Oligoflexus sp.: one gene and its partner. The protein of the gene in region 1 binds, or shares a complex with, the protein of each later gene. Links are inferred from orthologs where the notes say so. Each region holds a gene or a part of one and is shown on either strand. Other genes may lie near its edges.

Evidence for each region. The genes of interacting proteins can lie anywhere in the genome.
Region 2: the proteins of mnmE (region 1) and mnmG are in contact, whole or in part, in a solved structure (PDB 9HIP), measured with the Escherichia coli proteins. The link is inferred for Oligoflexus sp. from one-to-one orthologs.

Annotation. Positions count from the first base shown.
Region 1 is NZ_DASTAT010000140.1:39,103-42,481, reverse strand. The notes cover bases 361-3,350. They hold mnmE (tRNA uridine-5-carboxymethylaminomethyl(34) synthesis GTPase MnmE), read right to left. Parts: upstream 2,575-3,350; coding sequence 1,147-2,574; downstream 361-1,146. Other genes in these bases: VFO10_RS29210 (R3H domain-containing nucleic acid-binding protein), read right to left, coding at 2,564-3,313; VFO10_RS29220 (aldehyde dehydrogenase family protein), read right to left, coding at 361-968. Also shown: more of VFO10_RS29220, read right to left, coding at 1-360. UniProt on the Escherichia coli protein: Exhibits a very high intrinsic GTPase hydrolysis rate. Involved in the addition of a carboxymethylaminomethyl (cmnm) group at the wobble position (U34) of certain tRNAs, forming tRNA-cmnm(5)s(2)U34.
Region 2 is NZ_DASTAT010000076.1:51,933-55,180, forward strand. Bases 1-2,886 are described here. They hold mnmG (tRNA uridine-5-carboxymethylaminomethyl(34) synthesis enzyme MnmG), read left to right. Parts: upstream 1-461; coding sequence 462-2,312; downstream 2,313-2,886. Other genes in these bases: VFO10_RS17370 (Glu/Leu/Phe/Val dehydrogenase dimerization domain-containing protein), read right to left, coding at 1-174; VFO10_RS17380 (Ada metal-binding domain-containing protein), read left to right, coding at 2,369-2,886. Also shown: more of VFO10_RS17380, read left to right, coding at 2,887-3,248. UniProt on the Escherichia coli protein: NAD-binding protein involved in the addition of a carboxymethylaminomethyl (cmnm) group at the wobble position (U34) of certain tRNAs, forming tRNA-cmnm(5)s(2)U34.

The DNA of each region.
Region 1 (3,379 bases):
ACCGCACGAACCATTTCCTTTTTGAATTCCTCGATCTGGGATTCATGAATATAAACCCGACTGGTCGAGGTATTCAGCTGACCAGCGTTCTTGATCACGCCATACATCACGCAGCGCACGGATTCTTTGATGTCCGCTTCGCTGTCGATAATCACCGCGTTCTTGCCACCTGACTGCAGCAGCAGTGCCCGCGTAATCTGTCCCATGTAATCACGACGAATCGTATCACAATGTTCCCGTGATCCCGAATAGATCACTGCCTGGATTCTCTTATCCTGCAAGGTCTTCACAAAGGTCTGGTAGTTACCGAAGACAAGGTTCACCGCACCCCTGGGCAGTTCCAGCTGATTCACCACACAACCAAAGAGCACGCCCGACAGCACAGCATGGGATGAAGGCATGGCGAGCAGGGGTGAACCTGCGATCATGGCTCCGGCAAAGCTCTGCACAAAGGTGGCAAGGGGTGTGGAGAAGGGCAGGAACGCAACGGTTATGCCGTTGGACTGCAGGTTGAACTCGGTATCCGGCCAGGCCAGCTGCACAGGGCCGAGCAGCGATTCGCGAATCCGGCCGCTTTCCGCCAAAACCGCATCCAGCTGCTGGCAGGCACTATGAAAGTCGGCCTGGGCCTCCCAGCGCGGTTTCCCGGCCTCAATGCAAAGAGCATCCACGATCAGGCTCTGGTAGTCCGTAATCACCTGCCTGAGGCGTTTCAGATACTCGACGCGCTTTTCCATAGGCAGGGCGGACAGCTCCTTCTGAGCTAAATCTGCCGCGTCTATAGCGGATTCCACAATTTTCTTGCTGACTAAGACTTTGACGATGGCGTCACCGCGGGAGGGATTGAAAGATCCCTGTAATACCTCAGACTTGGAGTCGAGGCTCCATTCGCCACCGATAAAATGCCCCGGAAAATCCAGGGGAAATCGCCGTTCCTGGAGCGCCTGAAAGAAAGCTTCAAAGCCCATGGTCTCCCCCTTATGATTGGCGATTCTGGGCCCCGCGTTTCGAGAAAGGTCGACTGCACGCGTGCCCGACGCCTTTTACGTTTTCGACTTTTTTGCGGAAAATCTCGACTCTCCTCAATTGTATGGGGAGAGCCCATTGAAGTCTAAGCTATTTTTGGCCGGAAAGCATAAGGTCGTTTTATTTCCCGACGCAAAAATCTCGAAAGATTTTATCCAATACGTCCTCGACATCAATGGTGCCAAGGATACTGCTCAAGGCCCGGGCCGCATTTTGCAGCTCAAAGGCCAAAAGCTCATCGTAATGGCCCGCCTCCTCGGCAGTAAAATACGCGATAAGATCCGCCTTGGCGGTTTGCAATGCAGCAAGATGACGAGCGGAACTCACGAAGGGTTCTTCGCTGAGTTTTCCCACAAAACCGTCAACTCTTTTTACAATCTCTTGTTCCAGTTGTTCAAGTCCCCGTTCGGCCTTGCAGGAAATGGTCACATAATTGTTGGCCCACGCGGGAACGCCAAGGTCGGATTTCGTGAGAACGCGCACACAGCGCTCCTGGCCCAGCTCTGACTCCAAACGGTCGGTTTCCGCACGATCTTCGGGCCCGGCATCGGCTGCATTCAAAAGAAGAATAAGATCCGACTCCTGGGCCAGCTCAAGTCCGCGGGCGATACCCACCTTCTCGACCGCATCCTTGGCATCACGCACACCAGCGGTATCCACCAAACGAATCAAGCGGCCTTTGATACGACAAGGCTCTTCCAGGTAATCGCGGGTGGTGCCGGCATGTTCCGTAACGATCGCCCGCTCTTTTCCCAGCAGCGTATTCATCAGCGTGGATTTGCCCATATTCGGTCGGCCCAAAATGGTCACCATCAGGCCCTGCGCGGCCACGCGCCCACTGCCGTAACTCTCTTCGAGCTTTTGAATGCGCTTCATGACTTTTTCCACGCGTTCATGCACCATGGAAAGGTCCACGTCCTGCGTATCGCCCTCATCCGGAAAATCAATGCGCGCTGCGAGATAGGCCATGGATTCCACAAGGCTCGCCCTCAGGTCTTCAATCGTGCGCGCGAAACGTCCGGTCGCCAGCTGCCGCGCCGCGAGCCACTGCTGCTCCGTCTGGGCTTCGACCAGCTGCTTGATGCCTTCCGCCGAACTCAGGTCCATTTTTCCGTGAAGGAAGGCGCGGCGCGTGAATTCCCCAGGTTCCGCCGGACGGAAACCATGGCTATAGAGGATCTTGAGAATGCGGCCCACAATGTAAGGCCCGCCGTGACAGTAAAGCTCCGCCGAGTCCTCGCCGGTAAACGATGCCGGACCATGAAAGACCGCGGTCATCAGCTCATCCACCACGGTTTGCTGCTCAGGATCCATGAAGTGAGCCATCATCATCATACGAGGCGCAGGGGCGGCTTTCGCACGACGGCGCAGAAGTTTTTCCAGAAGGGGAAGACAGCCCTCACCGCTCATGCGGATCAAGGCAACGGCTGAAGCACCAGGGGTGGTGGCCAGTGCAGCGATCGGTTCGCCCACAAAGCGAAGCCCGGCAGATGCCGGGCTTGCAGTTGGCGACGATGTTTCTGACCTTTTCGGATCGTTAGCGTTCATCACCATACTCGGGTTCATCTTTTTTGCGAATCGGCAGGATCATCAACTTGCGGTTGGGACCCGTACCGATGGATTTCGTATAGACGCGATCGTCTTTATCCAGAGCCATATGAATGATCTTGCGATCATACGAGCTTTTGTAATTCAAAACGATAGGGCGCTTGTTTTCGTGCACTTTCTCGGAAAGATCACGAGCCAGCTCCACCAGATCAGTCTCACGCTTGCGGCGCACGCCCTGCACGTCCACGAAAATGCGGAAAGGCAGTTCGCGTTTGATATGCCGGGGTTTTTTGCGCAGGATATGTTCCAGGGCTTCGGCCAGCTTGCTGTTCTTCATCATCTGACCAGCAAGGTATTCATCATCACAATCAAGGATCAGGCGGTTGCCATCGAGTTCCGCTTTCACCGTCACGGGCTTATTGCTGATGGCGCTGCAAATATCCTGACAGAATTTTTGCAGATCGCGCTTCAGAGCATCGACTTCCTCCGGGCTCAAGGCTTCCACTTCGCCTTCGCTTTCCTGACCGTCGTCGGTCATCAGCTCGTCGATGTCGAGATCCTTCTTCCAGGCGGCGATCTCTATTTTTTTGGCAAGAAAGGAGAAAAGGCCCCCGCTTCCCTGCGATACCACTCTGTAATCGAGTTGATTCTGGTCCACTTGCAAACGAGTCGCGGCCTCGGAAAGAGCTTGATCCAAGGTTTTTGCAGTCACGCGAACTTCATTGCCCTTATTCTGCATCGAGTACTCCTCTGTGTTGGGCCCCGGACAGCGGTGGTACGCTGCTCCGGGCCGCATCCGCCCCTC
Region 2 (3,248 bases), on another replicon or contig:
CACATCGCGCAGCGCTTCCTCTTCGGACTTGTAATCCCACATACGGCAACCACCAAGAGCGGGCCCCAGGGTGGTATCGTGAATGGCGATAATCGCCTTCAGCCCTGTAGTTTTGTCATGGCAGAAGACAACCTGTTCGTGACCCATGGTGGTTAGATCTTCAAAAATAGCCATCCTATCCTTCCTTTTTGTCCTGGGTATGATTTGCAGCTCAAATCAGCCTACGCGGGTACATGAGCACCAAGAAATACTGGAATGGTTTGAAAATAGCAAGCAAGCCAAAGCCCTTGAAAATAAGGCGTAAAGCTCATGATGTAAGCTTCGCTCACCGCGTTTGGAGTGGGTTTTAACGCATCTGTTCTTGTCTTGTTTGACTTATTAAGTTAGTACCAGATTTCCGTGGACAGGGCCGTTTGACAAGTGAAAAATCCCTGACCCAGGCAGGACAAGAAAGGTAAAACATGACGCAGTTTGATGTCATTGTGATAGGCGGAGGCCACGCCGGTTGTGAAGCCGCTTTGGCGGCGGCACGCATGGGCCGTAAGACTCTTTTGGTGACTCAGGTTGTGGATCGCATTGCCGCCATGTCCTGCAACCCCGCGATTGGCGGGACCGCCAAGGGTCATCTGGTCAAGGAAATCGACGCGCTCGGCGGACAGATGGGCAAGGCCATCGATGCGACCGGGATCCAGTACCGGATTCTGAACCGCAAGAAAGGTCCAGCCATTTGGTCGTCACGCGCGCAGGCGGACATGGACCTCTACCGCCGCTACATGAAGCACACTCTGGAGAATACGCCTCATCTGCACATTCGTCAGGACAGTGTTGAGGGACTTTTAATTGACAACGACAGTCAAGCGCCTTCCGTGGTTGGCGTTGAGACGCGTCTTTTTGGTAAGTTTCATAGCCGAACCGTTGTGATCACGACGGGCACTTTTTTGAACGGCCTGATCCATATCGGGAATCAAAAAATTTCTGCGGGACGCGCAGGTGACGCGCCTTCCGTGGGTCTGGCCGAAGCCATTCGTCATTTCGGCTTCCGCGTGGGCCGCCTGAAAACCGGGACCACACCCCGTCTTGATGGCAAGACGATCGACTGGTCGGTGTGCGAGGCGCAGCATTCGGATGAAGACATCATCCCCTTCAGTTTCTCGACCAAGGCGATCACCCAGCCTTTGATCCCGATGCATATCACCTACACGAACCCGCGGACCCATGATGTGATCCGCAAGTATCTGAGCGAGTCGCCGCTTTACAGTGGTGAAATCGTGGGCATCGGTCCGCGCTACTGCCCTTCGATCGAAGACAAGGTTGTGAAGTTTGCCGACCGCCAGGAGCATCAGATTTTCCTGGAGCCGCAGGGTTATGATACCTGCGAAGTGTATCCGAACGGTCTGTCCACCTCGCTGCCGCTCCGGGCCCAGCTGGAATTCGTGCGGACGGTGCGGGGTCTTGAAAATGCGGAGATCATCCGCCCCGGTTACGCGATCGAGTATGATTTCGTAGACCCGACGGAATTGAAAGCGACGCTTGAAACGAAGAAACTCAGCGGACTTTTCCTGGCAGGCCAGATCAATGGCACGACCGGATATGAAGAAGCCGCCGCCCAGGGTCTGATGGCCGGCATCAACGCCGCGCTGAAGGCAGGGGATCGGGAAGGCCTTATTTTAAGCCGTTCCGAAGCCTATATCGGGGTTCTGGTGGATGACCTTGTCACCAAGGGAACGCAGGAACCGTACCGCATGTTCACCTCGCGCGCGGAGCATCGCCTTTTCCTGCGGGAAGACAATGCCGACCTGCGCCTGACCAATATCGGCCGGACCATTGGCCTTGTGCAGGACGATGATTATTCGGGCTTCGTCACGCGTCAGAAATCTTTGGAGGAACTGTCCGAGCTGGTCAAGAGCACGACCATCGGGCCTTATCAGTTGCCGGCCGAGATGCTGGATGCCAAGGACAATATTGGAACGCGTCTGGATGCGATCCTGCGCAAACCCAAGGTTTCCATCTTCGATCTTCTGCCGCATGTGCCCATGCTGCAGAACTATGATCGTGCGGTTCTGCGCCGCCTGGAAATCGAAATTAAATACGAAGGCTATATCGATCGGGAACGCCGCGCGATTCGCAGCTCGGAGCAGCTGGAGCGCGTGAAGATTCCCGCCGAGTTCGCCTTTGAAAGTGTCTCGGGACTGAGCCGTGAAGTCGTGGAGAAACTGAAAAAACACCGTCCGCATAACCTGGGTCAGGCGTCGCGGATTTCCGGTTTGACACCGGCGGCCATTCAGATTCTGCACGTTCATATCACGATGTAAGTGATCAGGTCCGAAAACCGCCAGTGCTCCGTCCACGGCTGTCGTAGGATGCGCTCATGAGAACGAGAGACGAACATAATTTTCGAAAAATCATCGAACGCCGGGACCCACGCTACGACGGACGCTTCTACTGGGGCGTGATCACGACCAGGATCTACTGCCGTCCCATCTGCCCGGCGCGTCCCAAACCCGAAAACATACGCATCTTCAAAAGCTCCACGGAAGCGGAAAAGGCCGGATTTCGGCCCTGCCTCCGCTGTCGTCCGGACCTTGCGCCCGGCAGTCAACGCTGGGAAGGAACAGGCGTCTCAGTAGCGCGGGCTCTGCGCCTCATGGATGAGCGGGCGGGCGAGGCGCTTTCTGTTGCCGACCTTGCGGAAAGCCTCGGCATGAGTGAACGGCATCTGCGGCGTCTTTTTCTGGAGCATCTGGGGGCATCACCCGTTGCTATCATGGGGCATCGACGCCTGCATCTTGCAAGGCAGCTGATCGTGGAAACGCAGCTGCCGCTGACAGAGATTGCGTTTGCGGCTGGTTTTCAATCCATAAGACGATTCAACGAGGCGTTTCAGGAGCTTTATCAACGGCCGCCGTCAGCGTTTCGCAAGGGTATTGCCGAGGATTCCAATGCGGGACTGCGGCTGCGTTTGTCCGTGCGTCCTCCTTATGATTGGGTCACGATCCTCGGCTTTCTGCGGCGTCATCAAACCTATGGCGTGGAGCGAGTGGATGAGACGTCCTATGCTCGCTATGTGCCAGCAGGGAAGCAAAAGCCCGGGCAGCTGTCCGTGACCTTTGCCAAGGAGGCTCTGGAGGTTGAGTTTCATCATATTCAACTCACAGCGCTGCGTCCTTTGATGGCGCGACTGCGGCATCTTTTTGATGCCGATCACAATCCCGAGGATCTGCCGCGAAATGTAGCACGGGTGCCGCTGG